3 regions of the Streptomyces violaceusniger Tu 4113 genome follow, and region 2 is predicted to be linked to each of the others. Evidence: riboswitches for the same ligand, from Rfam matches in the RefSeq annotation. Region 2 holds a riboswitch; each other region holds the start of a gene.

Region 1 (7,708 bases), 2.1 Mb from region 2:
CGCCCCGTTCACCCAGGCCGGATGGAACGGCAAGGTGATCGACGATGTGCTCGAAGGCGGCCAGTCCCTCAAGTCACGCGGCGAGAACGCGGGCCTCGTCTACCGCACCGTGCCGCACACCGCCCGCTTCCGCCCGGGGCGGCGCTACCGGGTGAGCCTGACGTACGCCAACGAGGCGGCCGGTCAGTACGCCTGGATCACGGCCGTGGACGAACCCGAACCGCGCGAGCTTCAGCGCACCCCCCTGCCCGCCGCCACCGGGCGGGCCACCCACAGCTACACCGTCACCGCGCCCGCGGACGGCGAGATGTGGGTGGGGCTGCGCAAGACCGGTGACAGCGGAACCGCGGAGTTCACACTCGACTCCTTCACCGTGGAGGAACTGGACTGACACGGCGGAGGGAGCGGGGCAGCACGAAGACATCCACAGCCCGGCTCCCTCCGCCACCCCCACCTCTGGTAAGCCTCCGCCAGGACCCCCCTCCCCTTGGCGGCCAGGCAGTCCGTGGACAAAGATCGGCGAGTGATGGGAGCAGCCGACCGGAGGGGACCGCGGATGTATCACACCTGGATGCGGTACTTCACGCCCAGCCCGGCCCATCACCGCCTCGGCCTGGTGTGTCTGGGCGTCGGCCTCCAGCACGGCGCCCTGCCCGTCGTCGGCCCGCGCGTCCTGGACCACCATGTGGCGGTGGTCATCAGCGCGGGCCGCGGATGGTTCCGCGGCGCGGACGGCCGCCGCCGCACCGTCACCGCGCCCGCGCTGCTCTGGCTCACCCCCGGTGTCACCCACCACTACGCCCCGGACCCGGACACCGGATGGGACGAGGCGTTCGTCGACTTCACAGGACCGGCCACCGCCGCCTACGCCGACCTGGGCTATCTCGACGCGGACGGCCCCGTGGTCGCACTCACCGACACCGCCACCGCCCGTACGGCCATCGGCCGGATCGCCCGCGCCGCGCGCCAGGGCAACCCGTTCCTGGAGGTCGAGACCGCAGCCGCCGTCCATGAACTCCTCGTCGCCCTCCGCCGCGCCCGCGCCGACACCGGCGCCGACGGGCATCCGGTGCTCCAGGCCCTGGCCCGGGACGCCTTCCAGCCGCTCTCGGTGACCGAACACGCCGCCCGGCACGGCATGACACCGGCCGAACTGCGCACCGCGGTACGCCGCGGCGCGGGGTGCAGCCCCAAGGACTACCTCCTCGGAATCCGGCTGGGCCGCGCCAAGGAACTCCTCGTCGGCACCGAACTGCCGGTGGCCGCCATCGCCCGCCGCGTCGGCTACGACGATCCGGCCTACTTCAGCAGACTGTTCGCCCGCCGAGTGGGCACGGCACCGGTCCACTTCCGCGAGCAGCAGTGCCGCTCGGTCCCCGGCGGCTTCACCGACCGCGTCCCCGACCCCAGCCGCCCACCGACGATTCCGCCCTCCGCACCGGCGGACGACGGTCGGCGCGGCGGCGGATGACCGGACGCGCGTCTTGGGCCGGCCGGACGGCTGCGGGGGCGGCTTCCGCCATTGGGGGGACGGTGGGCCGCGAGTGCCCTGCCAAAGGGGCACCATGCATGCGAAGCCGGTCATATCCGGCGGCAGATTCCCAGCAAGGAGTTCCCATGCGTATCCGGACCGCCCTGTCCACGCTCGCCCTCACCGCCGCGTCCCTCGCCGTCGGCGCGGGCGGCGCCATCGCGGACGACGCGCCCGATGTCACCGTCAACAACTCCAGCAGCACGGCCTTCCCCGGCGTGTGCGCCAGCAACCAGTTCTCCTTCGTCACCGTGCCGGTCAATCTGGCGGGCGGGTCGGACTCCGGCGCGTGCTGACCCCCTGAACTCGCTGATGGACGGGGTGCGGCCGGTGCACGGCCCGGGCGGCACCGGCCGTACCCTCGGCCATCGCGTGTTCCCATTCACCGTCCCGAATTCCGGACCGCCCCCTGCACACCGCCGGACGGCCCCGTAGGCTGGCCGGTGTAGTTGGTTCGCCCCGTCCGCCAGGCGGGATGCGTCGTAAGAGGGAACCCGGTGGGAATCCGGGACTGCCCCGCAGCGGTGAGCGGGAACGACCGCCGTCATACGCACTGGGTCCGGTGAGCGGGCCTGGGAAGCGACGGCCACTAGGTGTCCTCCCCCAGGAGGACGCGCCCGTGAGTCCGAAGACCTGCCATCTGCCCGCGTACGGACGACTCGTGCGCGGACATCTCGGTGACCTCGAGGGCGGGTCGGCGTACATACCGGGCAGGTCGCCACGCTTTTGCCGCGCGAGGCCGAAAGCCCGGTACGTCACCCTTCGCGCTCTCCTCCCGTCGCCGGGATCTCAGGGATTCATCTCGCGAAGGAGATCTCCGTGACACCGAAGTCCGCAGCCGCGGCAGCACGGGCCACCGTGTACGGCTACCCCCGCCAGGGCCCGAACCGGGAACTGAAGAAGGCGATCGAGGGCTACTGGAAGGGCCGCGTCACCGCCGACGCGCTCAGGGCCACCGCCGCCGAACTGCGCAGCACCACCTGGCGGCAGTTGGCCGGGGCGGGTATCGACGAAGTTCCCACGGGTGACTTCTCGTACTACGACCACGTGCTGGACACCACCGTCATGGTCGGCGCGATCCCCGACCGCCACCGGGACGCCGTCGCCGCCGACCCGCTCGACGGCTACTTCGCGATGGCGCGGGGCACAAAGGACGTCGCGCCGCTGGAGATGACCAAGTGGTTCGACACCAACTACCACTACCTGGTTCCGGAGCTGGGTCCGGACACGGTGTTCGCGGCCGACTCCGCCAAGCCGGTCGCGGAGCTGACGGAAGCCCTCGGCCTCGGTCTGGCGGCGCGGCCGGTCCTGGTCGGGCCCGTCACCTACCTCCTGCTCGCCAAGCCCGCCCCGGGCGCACCCGCGGACTTCGAGCCGCTCACCCTCCTGGACCGTCTGCTTCCGGTGTACGCCGAGGTGCTGGCCGATCTGCGGGCGGCCGGTGCCGAGTGGGTGCAGCTCGATGAGCCCGCCCTGGTCCAGGACCGCACGCCGGCCGAGCTGAACGCCGCCACCCGCGCCTACCGCGATCTCGGCGCCCTCACCGACCGCCCGAAGCTGCTGATCGCCTCGTACTTCGACCGCCTCGGCGAGGCCCTGCCCGTGCTGGCCAAGGCCCCGGTCGAGGGGCTGGCGCTGGACTTCACGGAGGCCGCCGCCGCGAATCTGGACGCGCTGGCCGCCGTCGGCGGGCTGCCCCGCAAGCGGCTGATCGCCGGTGTCGTGGCCGGCCGCAACATCTGGGTCAACGATCTGGAGAAGTCCCTGGCCAGGCTCGGCACCCTGCTGGGGCTGGCCGACCGGGTCGATGTGGCCGCCTCCTGCTCGCTGCTGCATGTCCCCCTCGACGCGGCGGCCGAGCGGGACATCGAACCGCAGATCCTGCGCTGGCTGGCCTTCGCCCGGCAGAAGACCACGGAGATCGTCACCCTCGCCAAGGGCCTGGCCCGCGGCACCGACACGATCCCCGCCGAACTGGCCGCGAACCGGGCCGCCCTCGCCTCCCGCGCCAACTCCCCCATCACCCGCGACCCGGCCGTCCGCGCCCGCACCGGCGCGGTCACCGAGGCCGACGCCCGCCGCTCCCAGCCGTACGCCGAGCGCGCCGCGGCCCAGCGCGCCCACCTCCGCCTGCCGCTGCTGCCGACCACCACCATCGGCTCCTTCCCGCAGACCGGCGAACTGCGCGCCGCCCGCGCCGACCTGCGCGGGGGCCGGATCGACACGGCCGGGTACGAGGAGCACATCAAGGCCGAGATCCAGGAGGTGATCTCGTTCCAGGAGAAGACCGGCCTGGATGTGCTGGTGCACGGCGAGGCCGAGCGCAACGACATGGTCCAGTACTTCGCCGAGCAGCTCACCGGCTATCTCGCCACGCAGCACGGCTGGGTGCAGTCCTACGGCACCCGCTACGTCCGCCCGCCGATCCTGGCCGGTGACATCTCGCGCCCCGAGCCGATGACGGTGCGCTGGACGGCCTACGCCCAGTCCCTCACCGACCGCCCGGTCAAGGGCATGCTCACGGGCCCGGTCACCATGCTCGCCTGGTCCTTCGTCCGCGACGACCAGCCCCTCGGCGACACCGCCCGTCAGGTCGCCCTCGCCCTGCGCGACGAGGTGGGCGACCTGGAGGCGGCCGGGACCTCGGTCATCCAGGTGGACGAACCCGCCCTGCGCGAGACCCTTCCGCTGCGCGCCGAGGACCGGCCCGCCTATCTGTCCTGGGCGACCGAGGCCTTCCGCCTCACCACGGGTGGCGTACGGCCCGGCACCCAGATCCACACCCATATGTGCTACGCCGAGTTCGGCGACATCGTCCAGGCGATCGACGACCTCGACGCCGATGTCATCAGCCTGGAGGCGGCCCGCTCCCATATGCAGGTGGCCCGCGAGCTCGCCGCCCATGGCTATCCGCGCGAGGCCGGGCCCGGTGTGTACGACATCCATTCCCCGCGTGTGCCCGGCGCGCTGGAGGCGGCCGAGCTGCTGCGCACCGGCCTGAAGGCCATCCCCGCCGAGCGGCTGTGGGTCAACCCCGACTGCGGCCTGAAGACCCGCGGCTGGCCCGAGACCCGCTCCTCACTGCGGAACCTGGTCGCGGCGGCCCGTACGGTCCGCGGCGAGCTGCCCGCGTCCTGACCCGGACGACCGGCCGGGGCCGGAGTGCCACGTCGCGCTCCGGCCCCGGTGCCGAATGCCGAATGCCCGACGCCGGACGTGGTCAGGCGGCTGTCGCGCCGGACAGGGGACGCCGACGGTGCGCCTCGTCCTTCCGCCAGGCCCCGGGCGTGACGCCTTCCCTGGCCGAAAAGGCGCGGCTCAACGCGCTCCCGGTGTCGTAGCCGACCCTGACCGCGATCTCCTGGACACTCAGCGGCGTCTCCCGGAGCAGCACCTTCACCCGGTACATGCGCCATGAGGTGAGGTAGCCCAGCGGGGTGTCCCCCGTTTTCTCCTTGAACGAGGCGGCGAACGCCGAGCGTGACATCCCCGCCTTGCGGGCGAGTTCGTCGACCGTCCAGGGATGGGCCAGGTCCGTGTGCAACTCCCGCATGGCGACGGCCAGTCGGGGGTCTCGCAGTGCGGCGATCCAGCCGACGGTGCCGCCCCCGACATCGGCGCAACAGGTCCGTAGTGCCTGGACGAAGAGCACGTCGGACAGCCGGCTCATGATGAAGCCACCACCGAGCCCGCCTGCCGCGCTCTCCCTCGCGATGAGGTCGAACGTGGTGCGCAGGAGGTGGCCGGCGGTGTGGTCCAGGTTCAGCCGGAACAACGGCGGCAGCAGCGCGAAGAGCGGTTCGGCCGCCACGGCGTCGAAGGCGAACCGGCTGGACACGATCTGCGTCAGCTCACCGTCACCCCCGACCCGCGCCGCGTTGCCGGGAGCCTGGGAGACCAGTCCGTCGCAGTCGACGACCTCGCTGCCCGTGGTGTCCTGAAGGGTGAATCTCACGCCCGCGCGGACCAGGAAGCAGTCGTTCGCCTCCAGCCGCTGCGGCCCGGCGAGCGTGTCCGCGACGAGCCGGCACGAACCACTGGAGATCAGGACAAGCCGGGCGAGGTCCCGGGGAGGGAACGAGATGCCCCACGGCGCATGGGCGTCCACCCGCACATACCGCGCGTCCTCGATCTTCATCGTGGCGAGAAGGTCGTCAATGGGATCCATCTCCACCCTCCTGGACGATCTGCGCCAAACCGTGGACGCCAGGATACATATCGTCCAGCCGGGCCGCCCTATCGTGGAGGTGATCCAAGAACAAAGGAGGGGAAATGAGAACATTCCAGGTAGAGGCGGGCAGCGGCCCGGTCGCCCCGGCCACGCGTCCGGTGCCGACTCCGTCGGCGGGCGAAGTGCTCGTCCGCGTGAAAGCCAGCTCCATCAACGCGCGCGACCTGCTCATCGTCTCCGGCCGGTATTCCATCGAGGTGCCGCCGGGGCGCATCCCGCTCTCCGACGGCGCGGGGGTCGTGGAGGCGGTCGGGGACGGGGTTTCGCGGTTCCGGGTGGGGGATCGCGTCGTGAGCACCTTCCATCCGACCTGGCTGTACGGTCGGTTCCCCGAGTGGGGGGAGTTGCACGGGACGCAGCGCGATGGATGGCTCACCGAATACATCGCCCTCGACGAGCAGAGCCTGGTCGCCGTGCCGGACCATCTGTCCTTCGAGGAAGCGGCCACGCTTCCGTGTGCCGCGCTCACCGCATGGTCGGCGGTGAGCGGAGTCGGCCCGGGCGACGCGCTCCTGGTCCAGGGCTCGGGCGGGGTGTCGGTCTTCGCGTTGCAGTTCGCCCGCCTGGCGGGCGCACGCGTGCTCGCCACGACATCCAGCGATGAAAAGGCCCGACGGCTCGGCACGCTCGGCGCGTCCGATGTCGTCAACTACGTCAGCACACCGGAGTGGGGCGCACGGGTACAGGCGCTCACCGGCGGCGGCGCCGACCGCGTCGTCGAGATCGGCGGCGCCGGAACGCTCACTCAGTCCATCGACGCCGTCGCCCACGGCGGGCAGATCGCCCTCGTCGGCAATCTCGCGTCGGGCAGCGGGATGGATGTGACGCGATTCTTCCGCCGCGCCGCCACGCTCAGGTCGATCAGCGTCGGCAGCCGGAGCGACTTCGAGCGGATGAACAAGGTCATCGGCCGGCACGGGCTGCGGCCCGTCATCGACCGTGTCGTCCCGTTCGACCAGGCGCCGGAGGCGTTCGCCCACTTCGAGAAGGGGCCACGCTTCGGCAAGGTCGTCATCAGCCACTGACCGCCTGCGGCCGCTGAACACGTACGGCCACAAAGGCGCGGGTCACGGGCGCGGAACGGTGGTGCGGGCGCCGGTGACGCGAAGGCGGTCGAGCTTGCCCGCGTCGCTGCTTCCGGTCGCCGCCGTGTAGGTGACCATGCGCCGGTCGCCCCATGCGCACCTCGTCCTCGTGGCCCGTGCGTCCTCCGGCGCCCGGCTCGCCGAGGAACTCGCCATGGGCGGGCACACGGTCTCGCACGTCCCGGCGGACCTCGCCTCGCTGTGGAGTGTCCGCTCCGCCGCCGTCGAGATCCGTGACCGGCCGGAGCGCGGTGATCTGCCACCGCTGGGCGGGTTCGTGGGCAACGCGGGCATGCAGTACACCAACGCGCTGACCGAGTCCCCCGAGAGGGTCGAGGCCACCTTCGCCATCAACGTGCTCGCCAACCACCTCTTCGTCCGGCTGCTCCAGGACCACTTCGCCGCTCCCGCCCGGATCGTGATCACCGTCAGCGACACCCACTTCGGCGACCTCAAGCACAACCTGGGCATGGTGCCCGGCCCTGGCTGGCAGTCCCCCGACGTCCTCGCCGATCCGGGCGCCTTCCCCGGGCCGGGCGGTACGGCCGGTGGCCGCACCGCGTACTCGACGAGCAAGCTGGCCGCGATCCACCTCGTGCACGAGTACGCGCGCCGGCTTCCGGCCGGGATCGACGCCATCGCCTACAACCCGGGCTTCGTCCCCGGCACCGGCCTCGCCCGCAACGCGGGTCCCGTCTCCCGGTTCGCCATGCGGCGCGTCCTGCCGGTGATGACCCTCACGCCGTTCGCCACCGGCCGGGCCACCGCGGGCCGCCACCTCGCCGATGTCGTCCTGGCACGACCGCCGCGCCGACCGGCTCCTACGTGGACCGCGCCCGGGTGGCACGGTCGTCGCAGGAG
Region 2 (7,708 bases):
CACCGGCCAGCCCGAAGGTGGACGCCATCATGTTGCGGACGGCGGCGACGCCTCGGACGACCTTCGACTCGACATGGATATGCGGATCGTCCCCGCCCATGCACCCTCCCTGCCCCGGCGACTTGACGGGCCGCGGTTGGTCCCGGCCGCCCGCGGACCGCAGGAGGAGTCTGCCATGTACCCGGTGCGCCACCGTCCATCCGTCCCCCGGTTCAGGTCGCGGTCGCGGCCGCCGCCGCACGGCCCGCGGCGCGGCCCGAGAACAGGCAGCCGCCGAGGAAGGTGCCCTCCAGGGAGCGGTAGCCGTGCACTCCCCCGCCGCCGAAGCCCGAGACCTCGCCGGCCGCGTACAGACCGGTGATCGGGTTGCCGGAGCCGTCCAGGACGCGGCCGGAGAGGTCGGTCTGGAGACCGCCGAGGGTCTTGCGGGTGAGGATGTTGAGGCGCACGGCGATCAGCGGTCCGGCGGACGGGTCCAGGATCCGGTGCGCGGAGGCGGTGCGGCTGAGCGTGTCCCCGGGGTAGGCGAGCGCGTTGCGGATGCCCATGACCTGGACGTCCTTGGTGTACGGGTTGGCGATCTCGCGGTCGCGGGCCTCGACCTGCCGGGTGAGGTCCGCCAGGTCGATGAGGTTGTCGCCGGTCAACTTGTTCATCCCCGCGACCAGTTGGGGCAAGGTGTTGGCGACGACGAAGTCCTCGCCCTTGTCCCGGAACCGCTGGATCGGCTCGGGTGTCTGCCAGATGCGGGAGAGGAGCTGCAGGATGTCCTTGTTGGTCAGGTCCGGGTTCTGCTCGGAGCCCGAGAGCGCGAACTCCTTGGCCATGATCTTCTGGGTGGTGACGAACCAGGAGTAGTCATAGCCGGTGGCGGTGATCGTCCCGAGGGTGTGCAGGGTGTCGTAGCCCGGGATGTCGGGGGTGGAGAAGCGCTTGCCCTTCGCGTCGAACCACATCGACGAGGGGCCGGGCAGAATGCGGATGCCGTGGCCCGGCCAGATCGGGGCGTAGTTCCTGAGGCCCTCGGTGTAGTGCCACATGCGGTCGGGATTGACGATCCGTCCGCCCGCCTTCTCGGTGATCGCGAGCATCCGGCCGTCCACGTACGCCGGGACGCCGGTGACCATGAACTTCGGCGGTGTGCCGAGCCGGTCGGGCCAGTTCCGCCGTACGAGATCGTGGTTGGCGCCGATACCGCCCGAGGTGACGATCACCACCGGGGCGCTGAGCTCGAAGTGGCCGACCACGGTGCGCGAGGTGGGCTTGCCGCGGGCGGCGTCGCTCGGCTCCAGGATCGCGCCGCTGACCCCGGTGACGGCACCGCCGGTGACCACCAGATCGTCCACCCGGTGCCGGAACTTGAAGCTCACCCGCCCGTCCTTCGCGGCGGCCCGCACCTTCTTCTCGAACGGCTCGACCACGGCCGGACCGGTGCCCCAGGTGACGTGGAAACGCGGCACCGAGTTGCCGTGCCCGTCCGCGAGGCCGCCGCCGCGCTCAGCCCAGCCGACGATCGGGAACCACTGCACGCCGAGCCCGTGCAGCCAGGACCGCTTCTCCCCGGCCGCGAAATCCACGTACGCCTCGGCCCATTTGCGGGCCCAGTAGTCCTGGCCGCCGGGGTCGGAGACGCCGCGGTCGAAGCCGGCCGTGCCGAGCCAGTCCTGCCAGGCCAGTTCGTGGGAGTCCTTGATGCCCATCAGCCGCTGTTCCTCGGAGTCGACGAAGAACAGGCCGCCGAAGGACCAGAACGCCTGGCCGCCGAGGTTGCTCTCGGGCTCCTGGTCGAGGAGGAGCACCTTGCGTCCCGCGGCCGCCAGCTCCGCCGTGGCGACGAGCCCGGCGAGCCCGCCGCCGACCACGATGGCGTCCGCGTCCGAGGACGCCCCGGAGGCGGCGAAGGCCGGACCCGCCGCCTGGGCGAGCGCGGCGCCGGCGAGCACACCGCCCGCCGCCGTCAGGGCGCGGCGGCGGCTGATCCCGTCAAACGAGGCGGCATTCTCTGTGGAGTTCTCCATGGGCTGCCTTCCGGAAGGGGGTTCGGAGGGTGCGGGAGATGCGAAGGGGGTTGCCGCGACGGCAACGTGTTACCGACGGTAGCCCACAGGGTGCGGGGCCGCCAGACTCCTGCTCCCAATGAGCAACTCCCGGGCGGCATAGGGAACTTCGGCCGGTCAGCGTCCGCCGGACGACGGCTCGGGCGAGGCGCGCCGCCGTGGCGAGAAGGCGTACAGATCGAGGATGTCGGGCAGCGGCGCCACGCCGGGGCCGCCCGCCGTGACCCAGGCCACGACGTCCTCTGTCGCATCCCGGTCGTTGACCAGGCCGAGCCACACCGGCCTGCCCCCGGCGGCACGTCCGGCGGCCGATGGCTGCACCACGATCACATTGGCCTGATCGCAGACGTCCAGACACTCGGAGACGCGCACGGGCGCTTCCTCACCGAGCCGTGCGATCTGTGCCCCATGGTCGATTCCGGTCACCTTGGGGCTGCCGCAACAGCAGTCCCGGCATACGGTCACCCGGCATGGCACCGGGTCGGTCGGCCTGACAGGCATGGTGCATCGCCCTCCTCCGGGGAAGTCCGCCCCCCACGCGGCGGAGCCGCACATCGACACACCCCGTCGAGGAGGCGACCGCGTGAGTCTCCTGGCTCTCGGGTCGATGCTCGTCCCGGCCTTCCCACCCGCGCGTACGGGCAGTGGCCTGTTCGGGATCCGCTCGCCGATCACAGTGGCGGCACCGCGCCGGATTCACACCGGCTTCCTCGTTCCGCCGTCGCCTTTGTCGCCCGGCATCATCGCATCCCGGGCACCGCCACACCACGTGGCCCCCGCTCCCGCGAGCACCACGGGCGGATTCGACGTCAGTTCCGGCGGGCCGCCGCCCCCGCGAGGATTTCGCCCAGGCCCTGGCTGGTGGCCGCCAGCACCACGCGATCGTGCGGCCGCAGGACATAGCCGGAGGGCAGATCCCACACCAGGGAGGGCGCCTGGGTGGCACCGTCGTAGGGAGGCGCCGCGGCGAGGTCGCGTTGCCGGTCGGCGGGTTCCGCCGCGTCCAGTGCGATCACCCGCCAGGCGCCCGGCGCGAACGCCTCGGCGACGGTACGCCCCTCCAGTTGCGGATGCCCGGCGACATGCAGGGCGGCGAAGAGCAGCACTCTGCGCTCGACCGGTATGGCGCCGAGGATCTGACGCCCCATCATCGCTCCGGCGAACGCCGGGGCCGCCAGGCTGGAGACGCTGCGGCTGCGGGTGAGGGCCCGCGGATGGGCCGCGCGCAGCGTGCGGTAGACGGCGGTGGCGAAGCGGTCGTCGTACAGGCGCAGCGCCACCCGCAGCCGGGGCTTGACCGAGCGGGCGTACAGCGTCGCCTCCAGATTGGTGGTGTCGACGCTGGTCAGGGCGAGCAGGGAGTGTGCCCGCTGGATCTTGGCGGCCTCCAGGACGCCCTCCTGGGTGACATCGCCGATGACCGTCGGCACCCCCAGCCTGCGGGCCAGCGGGATGCCGCGCGCCCCGGGGTCCTCTTCCACGCACACCACGGGAATGTCCATCTCCCGGAGTCTGGCCAGCACCCGGGTGCCGACCTTGCCGAGCCCGAGCAGCACGACGTGGCCGGAGAGGCCGCGCGGAGGGCGGCGCAGCGTGGAGGCGGTGCGGAAGGTGCCCAGCGCTTCGAGCGCGGCGGCCACCAGGACGGGCAGCATCAGCAGTCCGGTCAGCCCGGACAGCAGTTGGAGGACCTTGCGTCCGGTGGGCTCGTCGAGCGCCGGGTCGTCGATCGCCAGCACGTCCAGCACCGTGAGGTAGGCGGCGCGGAGCAGACCGGCGCCCGTGAGCTGCCAGGAGGCGATGGTGAGGGCGAGCACGGCGATCGCCATTCCGGCGACGGACCAGCGCAGTCGGCGGGAGAACAGCGAGGCGAGCGGCAGTCTGCGGGTGCCGAGCCGCCGTGGCGGCAGCGGTGGGCCGGTGGCGGAGACGGCCTCGAGCACCACCGTGTCGCGGCCGGTGGCGGCGGCCACCTCCTCGTCTCCGGGCAGCAGCTTGGGCCCTTCGTCCCCGCTGCTGTCGGAGCCCTCGCTGCCGCCGGGGTCGCTGGTGGTGGACGAGAGCAGGGCGAGGGTGCACAGCCCCGGGCGGGCCACCTCGTCGGGGCCGGGCGGGGTGCGCTCGGCCGCGCGCAGCAGCAGCCCGTCGGCCTGGAGCACTTTGCTGGTGCCCGCGACGGCGGTGGCCGCCAGCGCGGGTGCCGCGGTGTCGGCGTCCGACAGTACGGTGGTGGTGGCGTCCAGCTCCGCCGCGTCCATCCCGGGATCGGCCACCCGCGCCGCCTCGTCGAGGAGTTCCTCCAGATGCTGGCCGAGCTTGCGGTTGTAGAGCCGGATCACCAGCCGCAGCCGGGGGTTGAGGCGGCGGGCACGGAGGGCGGCGTGGATGTTGGCCTCGTCGTCGTCATGGACCAGGGCGAGCGCCGTCGCATGCTCCGCACCCGCCTCGGTCAGCACCTCTTCGTCGAGCGCCGGGACCTCCATGACCCGCACTCCCCCGTCCGGAGCGGGGTCGTCCGCGGTCTGCCGGGGCAGCGCGACCCGCCCGACGGCCGCGCTGAACCGGCCGAAGAGCGCGGAGGTACGGCCTCCCGGCCGCCATCCGGCCACCTGCTGCCCGGCCGGGTCCGCCAGGGGGGTGCCGCCGGGGATGACGACCGTCACCTGTGTCCGGTAGACGAAGTGGAGCTCGGCGGCGAGGCGGTGGGCGAGCGCGTCGTCACCGCAGACGACCATGTGGGCCGTTCCCGAGGGGGACGGCGGGTCGGAGGTGGAGGTGGAGAACACGACGGCGAAGCCCCCCGTTGGTCCGTGATGCCATGGGTCATCCGGGCGGGTACGGCGGCCGCGGTCTCCTGCGGTCGGCACCCGCGCTCCGGCGGTCATGATCAGACCGTACCTGGTGGGCTGCCCAAGGGAGTTGGGCACCGGGGGCCGGCGACCGGACGCCCCGTGTGCTCACTCGCCGGGCACTCCGCAGCGCGCACAGCGGGCGAAGGGCGCGGTGTCCTGGATCGCGCCGCAGTCGGCGCAGACCCGATCCAGCCAGCAGGCGGACTCCCCGCCCTCGGGCTCGGCAGGCGCCGGGGCCGGGTCGGGATCCGGGTCCGCCATCTCCCGGTCAGCTGTCTCCCGGTGCGCCGTCTCCCGGTCCGGGTCGCCGGGTCGAGCCGTGCCGCTCATCGTGTGCGCCTCCCTGTCCGGACCGTACGCGAGTCCATCCGCCGACCCCTTACCCGTAGCTTCGTCCCGGGAAGCGGCCCACTCATAGATCCGATCTCTCATGCCCCATTGACCCTTGACGGGGCGTAATGCCGCCCGACCCCTCCCCAGTTATCGGATGACTCGGTAACGTATCCGCTTCGGGAGGCAACGATGCCGAGATCTTACCGACGCTCCGCTGTGGCATTTCTGCTCTGCGGCGTCCTGGCCATGACGCTCTTCATCACCGGGCCCGCGCAGGCGAAGGACTCCGCCTGGACCGTGCGCGGCCCCTCACCCCACTCCGGTCCCCTCGCACAACTGCGGCTCGACGGAGCCTCGGGAGCGCTGACGCTCCAAGTGTCCCGGGGCGGACGGACGGTGCTCGAGCCCTCGCCCGTGGGCATCGTCACCGAACGGGCGGATCTGTCGCACGGGCTGCGCTATCTGGGGCGCCACGACCGCACCGTCGTGGAGCGCTACCGGTCGACGGTCGGCAAGGAGCGCTCGCGCACGGCGCGGATGACCGAGACCCGCTTCCGGTTCCGGGGCAGCGGGAGCGCCCGGCTGGACCTCGTGGTGCGGGTCTCGGACGACGGGGTCGCCTATCGCTATGTCCTGCCCTCCGGCAGCGGTGATGTCCTCAGCGAGACCTCGGCCTTCACCCTGCCGCCGGACGCGGCCGCGTGGCTGGGCGATTACCGCAAGGACAACGAGAACCTGTTCAAGGAGTACACCGCGGCGACCGCGCCCACCGGTGAGTACATGGCCCAGGCGCTCTTCGAGACGGCGGGCGGCTACGCCCTGATCGCCGAGTCGGATCTCACCGGCCGCTACTCCGCCGCCCGGCTGATCCATCAGCAGGGGCAGCCCACGTACCGCATCGGGCTCTGGGACCAGCGGGTCGCGTCCGACGGACCGCTCAGCACACCCTGGCGCGCGCTGATCGTGGGCGATCTGGGGACCGTCACCCAATCCACCTTCACCGACGATCTGGCACCCGCGTCGCGGGTCGCCGACACCTCGTGGATCCGGCCCGGGCCCGCCCTGTGGACCTGGCTCGCGGGCGGCAAACCGGCCGGGCAGAGCCTGTCGATGCAGAAGGGGTACGTGGACTACGCGGCCCAGCGCGGCTGGCCGTATGTGGTGGTCGACGCGGGCTGGTACTTCGACCCCGACCAGTGGGATGTCACCGACCCCGACTGGCCGCGCAACAGCTGGATTCCGCAGCTCGTGGACTACGCGCGCGAGCGGCATGTGGGCATCCAGGTCTGGATCCACCACCGCGACCTCGACACCGCCGAGGAGCGCGAACTGTGGCTGCCCACACTGGAGAAGTGGGGGGTGAAGGGCGTGAAGATCGACTTCATGGACTCCGAGGCCCAGGAGACGCTGCGCTGGTACGACGAGATCCTCAAGGCCACCGCGGACCACCATCTGCTCGTCAACTTCCATGGCTCGACGATCCCCAAGGGCATCCAGCGCACCTGGCCGCAGGTGATGTCGATGGAGGGGGTGAACGGCGAGGAGAAGCGGACCAACACCCCGCAGCATCTGGCGACGCTGCCCTTCACCCGCAACGTCATCGGCTCCATGGACTTCACCCCCGGAGCCTTCCACCGGGCCGAACGCCCCAACGCGGGTTCGGACGCGGGGGAAGTCGGCCTGTCGGTGCTCTACGAGTCCGGTATCCAGGACCTGGCGGGCACCCCGGATTCCTATGACGCCCGTCCGCTCGCCCGCCGCTTCCTGGAGCAGATCCCCGCCACCTGGGACCGTACCCGGCTGCTGACCGGGCGGCCCGGTGAGAGCGCGGTGCTGGCCCGCGCCAGCGGTTCGCGGTGGTTCATCGGCGGTACGTTCACCGGCCCCGCCCATACCGCCGAGGTGCCGCTGCGGCTGGAGAAGGGCCGCTGGCTCGTCGATCTGATCCTGGACGGCCCGGACGGCCTGGTCCGCACGCCCACGGTGGTGCGCGGCGGGCAGACGCTGTCCGTGCCGGTAAGGGCGGACGGCGGGTTCGCCGCCATCGCCTGCCGCTGGCGGCCCGGCCTGTCGACCTGCGACCGTCCCTGACCATCCCTCATTCGGACACCCCCGGCGGGGTCCGCGGCGTCGCCGGGGTCGCCGTCGGGTTCGTCGTCGGGGCCGGGTTCGGAGCGGATGAGCGCTTCCGCCTGGATCCGTACGACGGCCCGTACCGTGTCCGGGTCCACCTCCGGGGGAAGCATCAGCTCCACCGTCACCCGCCGGGCGAGCCCCGCCGTACTGTCCTCGTCCTCCCCCGTGTCCGTCCCGCCGGTGGCGGCGTCGCCGCGCAGGCAGCGCTTGAGATGGCCGCCGGCGTCCCGCAGTCCGCGCTGGACGGCCATGTCGGTCGCCGTCGAGAGCACCGTGAAGGCGATCTGGCCGAGCACGGACAGCCCGATGGTGAGGTACACATGGGTGTCG
Region 3 (7,708 bases), 3.4 Mb from region 2:
GGCGGACGATGTCGCAGCAAGGGACGAAACAACAGGTGGTCGACGATTTCGTCGTGGACACGGAGGACTGCGAGGAGCGTGAGCGGGCCTTCCGCGAGCGCGGCACCGCCCGCCCGATCACCGTTTACGGCAACCCGGTCCTGCACAAGGAGTGCCGGGACGTGACCGTGTTCGACGAGGAGCTGGCGCGGCTCGTCGACGACATGTTCGCCAGCCAGCGGGCGGCGGAGGGCGTGGGCCTGGCCGCCAACCAGATCGGTGTCGACCTTAAGGTCTTCGTCTACGACTGCATGGACGACGAGGGCGTTCGCCATGTGGGCGCGGTGTGCAACCCGGTGCTGGAGGAGCTGCCCGCCGACCGCCGGGTGCTGGACGACTCCAATGAGGGCTGTCTGTCGGTCCCCACGGCCTATATGGAGCTGGCCCGCCCCGACTACGCGGTGGTGCGCGGCCAGGACCTCGACGGCGAGCCGATCGCGGTGCGCGGCACCGGCTACTTCGCGCGCTGTCTGCAGCACGAGACCGACCACCTGTACGGCTACCTGTACACCGACCGGCTCTCCAAGCGCGACCGTAAGGATGTGCTGAAGCAGATGGCCGAGGGCACCGCCCGCTACGAGACGGTGCCCAACGACTGAGTGTGCCGTACTTCACAGGGCGGGCCGGACCCAGGCGGGGTCCGGCCCGCCCTGTGGCATCAGAAGTCGTCGTCGAAGGCGACCGAGCCCTCGACCGCGACCTGGTAGGCCGAGGCGCGGCGCTCGAAGAAGTTGGTCAGCTCCTGGACGTTCTGCAGCTCCATGAAGGAGAACGGGTTCTCCGAGCCGAAGACCGCGGGGAAGCCGAGGCGCATCAGGCGCTGGTCGGCAACGCACTGCAGATACTCCTGCATCGACGCGGTGTTCATGCCCGGCAGCCCGTCCCCGCACAGATCGCGGGCGAACTGCAGCTCCGCCTCGACGGCTTCCTTCAGCATGTCGGTGACCTGCTGCCGGAGCTCGTCGTCGAAGAGGTCCGGCTCCTCCTCGCGGACGGTGTCCACGACCGAGAAGGCGAACTCCATGTGCATCGACTCATCGCGGAACACCCAGTTGGTGCCCGTCGCCAGGCCGTGCAGCAGCCCGCGCGAGCGCAGCCAGTACACGTACGCGAAGGCGCCGTAGAAGAACAGCCCCTCGATGCAGGCCGCGAAGCAGATCAGGTTGAGCAGGAAGCGGCGGCGGTCCTGCTTGGTCTCCAGCCGGTCGATCTTCTCCACCGAGTCCATCCAGCGGAAGCAGAACTCCGCCTTCTCCCTGATGGAGGGGATGTTCTCGACGGCGGCGAAGGCCGCGGCGCGGTCGTCCGGGTCGGGGAGGTAGGTGTCCAGCAGCGTCAGATAGAACTGGACGTGCACCGCCTCCTCGAAGAGCTGCCGGGACAGATACAGCCGCGCCTCGGGGGAGTTGATGTGCTTGTAGAGCGTCAGCACCAGGTTGTTGGACACGATCGAGTCGCCGGTCGCGAAGAAGGCGACCAGACGGCCGATCAGATGCTGCTCACCGGGGGAGAGCTTGGCGAGGTCGGTGACGTCGGAGTGGAGGTCGACCTCCTCCACGGTCCAGGTGTTCTTGATCGCGTCGCGGTAGCGGTCGTAGAACTCCGGGTACCGCATCGGCCGCAGGGTGAGTTCGAAGCCCGGGTCGAGCAGGTTCTTGGTGTCACTCATGGTTACTGGCATGCCTCGCAGGACTCGGGGTTTTCCAGGGAGCAGGCGATGGCGTCGGCCTCGGCCGGAGCCTGCTGTACGGGGATGAGGGCAGGGGCGGGCGCGGTGGCGGCGGCGCCGCCGCCACGGGCGCTCTGGGCGATCCGGGTGGCCGGACGCGAGCGCAGGTAGTACGTGGTCTTGATGCCGCGCTTCCAGGCGTACGCGTACATCGAGCTGAGCTTGCCGATGGTCGGCGAGGCCATGAAGAGGTTCAGCGACTGGCTCTGGTCGAGGTACGGGGTGCGGGCCGCCGCCATCTCGATCAGGGCGCGCTGCGGGATCTCCCACGCGGTGCGGTACAGGTCCCGTACGTCCGCGGGCACCCAGGAGAACTCCTGGACCGAGCCGTTGGACTCGCGCAGCGCCTCGCGGGTATGGGCGTCCCAGACGCCCAGCTTCTTGAGGTCGTCCACCAGATACGAGTTGACCTGCAGGAACTCCCCGCTGAGCGTTTCGCGCTTGAAGAGGTTGGAGACCTGCGGCTCGATGCATTCGTAGACGCCCGCGATGGAGGCGATGGTCGCGGTCGGCGCGATCGCCAGCAGCAGCGAGTTCCGCATCCCGGACTTCGCCATCCGGGTGCGCAGCGCCTCCCAGCGCTCCGGCCAGGTGGCCACCGCGTCCGTGTAGTGGTCCGGGTGCAGCACACCGCGCGCGGTGCGGGTCTCGGACCAGGCCGGGTGCGGGCCGTGGCGCTCGGCGAGCTCGCAGGACGCCTCGTACGCGGCGAGCATGATGCGCTCGGAGATCCGCGTGGAGAGCGCCTTGGCCTCGGGCGAGTCGAACGGCAGCCGCAGCCGGAAGAAGACGTCCTGCAGCCCCATCAGGCCCAGACCCACCGGGCGCCAGCGGGAGTTGGAGGCCCCGGCCTCGTCCGTGGGGTAGAAGTTGATGTCCACCACGCGGTCGAGGAAGGTCACGGCGGTGTGGACGGTGGCGTCCAGGCGCTCCCAGTCCACCTGCCCGTCCTCGTCCAGGTGCGCGGCGAGGTTGACCGAGCCGAGGTTGCACACGGCGGTCTCGCCGTCGTTGGTGACCTCCAGGATCTCGGTGCACAGGTTCGAGGAGTGGACGACCCTGCCGGGCTCGGCGGTCTGGTTGGCGGTGCGGTTGGCGGCGTCCTTGAACGTCATCCAGCCGTTGCCGGTCTGCGCGAGGGTGCGCATCATCCGGGCGTACAACTGCCGCGCCGGGACCTGCTTGACCGCCCGCCCCTCGGCCTCGGCCTTCCGGTACGCGGCGTCGAACTCGTCGCCCCACAGGTCCACCAGAGCGGGCGCGTCGACCGGGGAGAACAGCGACCAGTCGGCGTCCGCCTCGACCCGGCGCATGAACTCGTCCGGGATCCAGTGGGCGATGTTCAGGTTGTGGGTACGGCGGGCCTCCTCGCCCGTGTTGTCCCGCAGCTCCAGGAACTCCTCGAGGTCCGCGTGCCAGGTCTCCAGGTAGACGCAGGCCGCGCCCTTGCGCCGGCCGCCCTGGTTGACGGCGGCCACCGAGGCGTCGAGCGTGCGCAGGAACGGCACGATGCCGTTGGAGTGCCCGTTGGTGCCCCGGATCAGCGAACCGCGCGCCCGGATACGGGAGTAGGACAGGCCGATGCCGCCCGCGTGCTTCGACAGCCGCGCCACCTGGTGGTAGCGGTTGTAGATCGAGTCCAGCTCGTCCAGCGGCGAGTCCAGCAGATAGCAGGACGACATCTGCGGATGCCGGGTGCCGGAGTTGAACAGCGTGGGGGAGCTGGGCAGATACGACAGCGTGCTGGTCAGCCGGTACAGCTCGGCCACGTCGTCCAGCGCCCGCTCCGAGAGGTCCTCGGCGAGCCCGCAGGCCACCCGCAGCAGGAAGTGCTGCGGGGTCTCGATCACCTGACGGGTGATGGGGTGGCGCAGCAGATAGCGGCTGTAGAGGGTGCGCAGTCCGAAGTAGCCGAAGCGCTTGTCGGCGCCGTCGGCCAGGGCCCGCTCCACCAGCGCGTCCAGCCGTGCGGCGTGGGCGGCGGCGAACTCCGCGGTGGAGTCGGCGAGCAGGCCCTCACGGTGGCCCACCTGGACGGAGGTGGAGAAGGAGACCGCGCCCTGCCCGGCCGCCTCCTCCGTGATGGTGAGCGCCAGCAGCCGCGCGGCCAGCCGCGAGTACTCCGGCTCCTCGGCGATCAGCCCGGCGGCCGCCTCAATCGCCAGGCCGCGCAACTCCGCCTCGTCCGAGCCGGGATGGCGGCCGCGCAGGGCGGCGGCCGCGACCTTACCGGGGTCGGTGGCAGGCAGGTCGGCGGTGAGTCCGGTGAGGGTCCGCAGCAGGGCGGTTCCGGGCGCGTCGTGCGCTGCCTGAGAAACCGCCTGCTCTGAAACCGGATCTGCGGGCGCGATGGTCACTGAGGTGCTCTCCCTCGCTCGGCCGGGGCCACGAGGGGGTGCGATGGGCGCGTACGGGCATGCCGATGCCGTACTCCTCGTACGTCAGGCACACCACGCAGCGTCCATCGGCCCAACCCTCGAGGCCGGGGGACGTGTTCACACAGGGCTGTCGGCAGGTGCTCGGACTTACGGGCACGCCGCATAAGCGCACACGTACACCGTTGCGGGACAGTTCCGGATTCCCACCGGATTTCCCTGCGGCGGCAGCGAGGACGAGCATACATCTTGTGTCGGCCGACGCACGCACCCCCATATCTTGTGTCGCGAGGTGCGGAGTTTCGCATGAATGTGCTAATGCGTTCCGAAGGTGGCCCGTGACCTGGGGCCCGTGGCGGGGCGTGGCCCGGCGCGCACGCGAGTCCGTAGCCCGGCGCGCGAGAGCCCGTTGCCCGGCGCGCGAGAGCCCATGGGCCCAGGGCGCGCGCCGCCGGTCGTCACAGCTCCACGGTGAACGCCCACAGGGTGAGCTCCAACTTGGCTATCGGCGACCAGTCCCGCTCCGGGGCTCGTACGAACCCCAGCCGACCGTACAGCCGGTGGGCGGCGGTCATGGACTGCTGGCTGCTGATCACGATCCGCCGCAGCCCCAGCGCGCGCCCCCGGTCCAGGCAGGCGCGCACCAGCGCCTCGGCCGCCCCGCGCCGCCGCGACTCCGCCCGCACGGCCAGCATCCGGAACTCGCCCTCGCCGGGCCGGGCCAGCTCCGCATACGCCCCGCCGTACACGGCGAACGCCACGGCCCCCAGCACCTCGTCACTCGCCGCGTCCGCCGCGACCAGCAGCTCGGCCTCGGCGGCCCGGCGCCGGGCGTCGCGCAGGGTGGTGAGATATGGATCACTGTCGCCGAAGTCCAGGAGCCCGTCCCCGAGATACACCTGCGCGGTGAGCTCGCCGATTCCGTCCAGTTCCTCGTCCCGCGCGCGTCTGATCGTGATGTCCATGTCCGCAGTCTGCCGCACACCACTGACAGCGGGGCCGCCATGCCGCCGGCGCCGGTCTTCGGCGTTACTCGCCGCGCTTCGCCGTCACTGGACGGCGGTGTTGATCACTCCGGTGGAGCCCGCGCGCTTATTGGCGGCGTCGGCCTCCTGATAGGTGAAATAGCGCCGGACCGTGCCGTCCGGCAGCGTCAACTCATAGACGACAACGGGTCGCGGGCCACGTGCCCCTCCGCCGCAGTTGCAGGCCATGGCTGCCGTTCCTTTCCCTCGAGTCTCCCTCGAGCCCAGTGCAGGTCGGTGTCAGTCCAGCCACCGCGAGGCGACCCCGGCGAGGTAGGAGAGCGTCAGGGCGGTGGCCGGGAGGTGGAACCACGCGGTGGTGTGCAGCAAGGAGGCGTAGACGGCGATGGCTGCGGCGACCCAGGTGCTGGTGCACCAGCCGCAGTTGACGAGGTAGGAGGGCCGGGAGTCGTCGCCGAAGCGGTCGGCGACCCAGGTTCTGAACCCCGCCGCCAGCGTGTCCTTGGTGATGAAGCGGGTGATACGGCAGGTGGTGCCGAGGGCGAGGAGGAACGCGGCGAGGCTCATCGGATCGCTCCCTCCCCGGGTGGTCCCGCACGGGTTGGCACTGCCGATGTCACTCATTAGAGGCACGGTGGAGGACGGCAGGCCATACTCCGGCCGCGCGTTCCCCCGAATAGCGGAGCGCTTGTCATACAAGCTCGCCGCCGGGCGCGCCCAGATGCGCCAAACGAGTGATGGCAGCCCTGGAACCTTGAGCGACGGGGGTGGGCGTGGATAACTGGAAACGTGCCGCCGAGGGTGCCCCATACCTCGTAGGCCATCCAGGAGCCGGGCGTTCGTCCCGTAGTTCCGCTCTCATTCGGCGCATCGCTTCCGCGCCCTGACCGGCCGCCCGGCGGCTTTCCGTTCCTCCGGTGCCGGCCTGCCTCGACCGCGCCTGCCACGACGCGGCGACGACGAGGCGTTGACCAGCGGCCTGCCCACGACATCGGCATGCCGTCGGCGCACACCCGACCCCTCCCCGGGAGGACCAACCATGACCTCGACCGCTCTCGCGACCGCCGCCCCCACCGCGGCCAACTGGCCCCCGTCGCAGGTGGGGCCGCCGTTGCTGCTGTCCGTGGTGCCCAACTCGGGCCCCGCCGCCGGTGGGAACCTCGTCCAGCTCAACGGGCAGAACCTGCGCAATGTCATCAGCGTGACCTTCGGCGGCGTGCCCGCCCAGATCGTCAGCCAGAGCAGTTCCGGTGGCGGTGACTGGGGCGGCGGCTGGGGCGGCGGTGGCTGGCCCGGTGGCGGCTGGCCGGGCAACCCCACCAACGACGTCATCGTGGTGATAGCCCCGCCGCACGCGCCCGGGTCCGTCCAGGTCCTGGTCACCACCACCGCCGGCACCAGCAACAGCCAGGTGTACACCTACGTGGCGCCGACGCCGCCCACCGCCTTCTCCATCACTCCGACCGTGGGGCCGACCACCGGCGGCACCCTGTACCTGATCACGGGCACCAACCTGACCGGTGTCACCAGTGTCACCTTCGGCGGGGTCCCGTCGGCCATCCTGACCATCAACCCGGGCGGGACCAGCCTGATCGGCATCACCCCGGCAGGCCCGCCCGGGGGCGGCACCGTCGCTGTGGTGCTGAGCGGCCCGAACGGCACCGCCGCCGTCCCCGGCGGTTTCACCTACTTCGTCGCGCCGCCCGCCCCGGCGCCCACCAACATCACGCCCGCCACCGGACCCGCCGCCGGCGGCACCGCGTTCACCATCAACGGCACCAACCTCGGCAGCGTGCTGGGCGTGCTGTTCAACGGCGTTCCCGCCACGGGTGTGACCGCCACCGCCACCACGGTCACCGGCACCACCCCGCCCGGGGTGCCCGGCACCGCGACCGTCACGCTGGTGACGGCCACCGGGACCGTCACCGTCCCCGGCGGCTTCCTCTACGTCTGACGCGCACATCCGGCCGAACCGTGCCGGTCATCGGGCCCCTTCCATCAGGGCCCGGTGACCGGCGACGTCCGTTCGAACTGCTGAGGACTCACCGGTCACCTTCCGTGAGCACCGCGCCGGGGCCGCCGAGCGGCACTATGCCGCCTCCGCGCCGAGGGGCTGGTCCCCAAGGCCGTACTGGGCCCCTATGGGCCGTCTTGAGCTCAGCGGCAGAACGCCCGGTCCACGTCCGTGTCCACGTGCCGCATGACCGCCGGGTCGCCCGGCTGCGTGGTCACCGCGAGCTCGGCGGCGCGGCCGTCGTCGGTGGCCCCGCCCCGGGTTTCGTAGCCCGTGGTGCTGCCGCCGTGGCCCCAGTAGACGCCGCCGCACGACAGCGGCTTGCTCACCAGGCCCAGCCCGTAGCGGGCACCGGGACCGAAGTACGCGGCGGGGACGGTCGTGCGCATCTGGGCGAGCTGGGCCGCCGGGAGGAGACGCCCGGACAGCAGCCCGGAGAAGAAGCGGTTGAGGTCGGAGTTGGTGGACACCATCTGCCCGGCCGCCCAGCCCCAGGAGGGGTTGAGCTCCGTGACGTCCTGCCAGGGTGCGTCGGCCGAACTCCGGTCGTAACCGTGGGGGTGGC

What was found. A riboswitch is a leader RNA that binds a small molecule or an ion and turns the genes downstream of it on or off. The one in region 2 is predicted to bind cobalamin.
Region 1: it holds a riboswitch for cobalamin, as region 2 does, so the genes downstream of both, metE (5-methyltetrahydropteroyltriglutamate--homocysteine S-methyltransferase) here and STRVI_RS19760 (hypothetical protein) in region 2, are expected to answer to the same signal.
Region 3: it holds a riboswitch for cobalamin, as region 2 does, so the genes downstream of both, STRVI_RS06360 (ribonucleoside-diphosphate reductase subunit alpha) here and STRVI_RS19760 (hypothetical protein) in region 2, are expected to answer to the same signal.

The regions. Positions count from the first base shown of each region.
Region 1 is NC_015957.1:6,884,930-6,892,637, forward strand. Features, by position in the region: partial or broken gene STRVI_RS27920 (endo-alpha-N-acetylgalactosaminidase family protein) at 1-391, shown strand, start outside; gene STRVI_RS27925 (helix-turn-helix domain-containing protein) at 557-1,471, shown strand; gene STRVI_RS27930 (hypothetical protein) at 1,618-1,827, shown strand; cobalamin riboswitch at 1,965-2,186, shown strand; gene metE (5-methyltetrahydropteroyltriglutamate--homocysteine S-methyltransferase) at 2,351-4,669, shown strand; gene STRVI_RS27940 (AraC family transcriptional regulator) at 4,752-5,699, opposite strand; gene STRVI_RS27945 (zinc-dependent alcohol dehydrogenase family protein) at 5,804-6,787, shown strand; gene STRVI_RS53730 (hypothetical protein) at 6,830-7,003, opposite strand.
Region 2 is NC_015957.1:4,790,472-4,798,179, reverse strand. Features, by position in the region: gene STRVI_RS19770 (hypothetical protein) at 1-100, opposite strand, end outside; gene STRVI_RS19765 (FAD-binding dehydrogenase) at 213-2,018, opposite strand; gene STRVI_RS19760 (hypothetical protein) at 2,175-2,558, opposite strand; cobalamin riboswitch at 2,628-2,805, opposite strand; gene STRVI_RS19755 (NAD-binding protein) at 2,867-4,792, opposite strand; gene STRVI_RS19750 (hypothetical protein) at 5,015-5,239, opposite strand; gene STRVI_RS19745 (glycoside hydrolase family 97 protein) at 5,432-7,333, shown strand; gene STRVI_RS52080 (hypothetical protein) at 7,591-7,708, shown strand, end outside.
Region 3 is NC_015957.1:1,413,363-1,421,070, forward strand. Features, by position in the region: gene def (peptide deformylase) at 9-638, shown strand; gene STRVI_RS06355 (ribonucleotide-diphosphate reductase subunit beta) at 698-1,720, opposite strand; gene STRVI_RS06360 (ribonucleoside-diphosphate reductase subunit alpha) at 1,711-4,125, opposite strand; cobalamin riboswitch at 4,262-4,421, opposite strand; gene STRVI_RS06365 (GNAT family N-acetyltransferase) at 4,602-5,108, opposite strand; gene STRVI_RS52515 (DUF7196 family protein) at 5,193-5,357, opposite strand; gene STRVI_RS06370 (hypothetical protein) at 5,409-5,696, opposite strand; gene STRVI_RS06375 (IPT/TIG domain-containing protein) at 6,169-7,083, shown strand; gene STRVI_RS06380 (serine hydrolase domain-containing protein) at 7,287-7,708, opposite strand, start outside.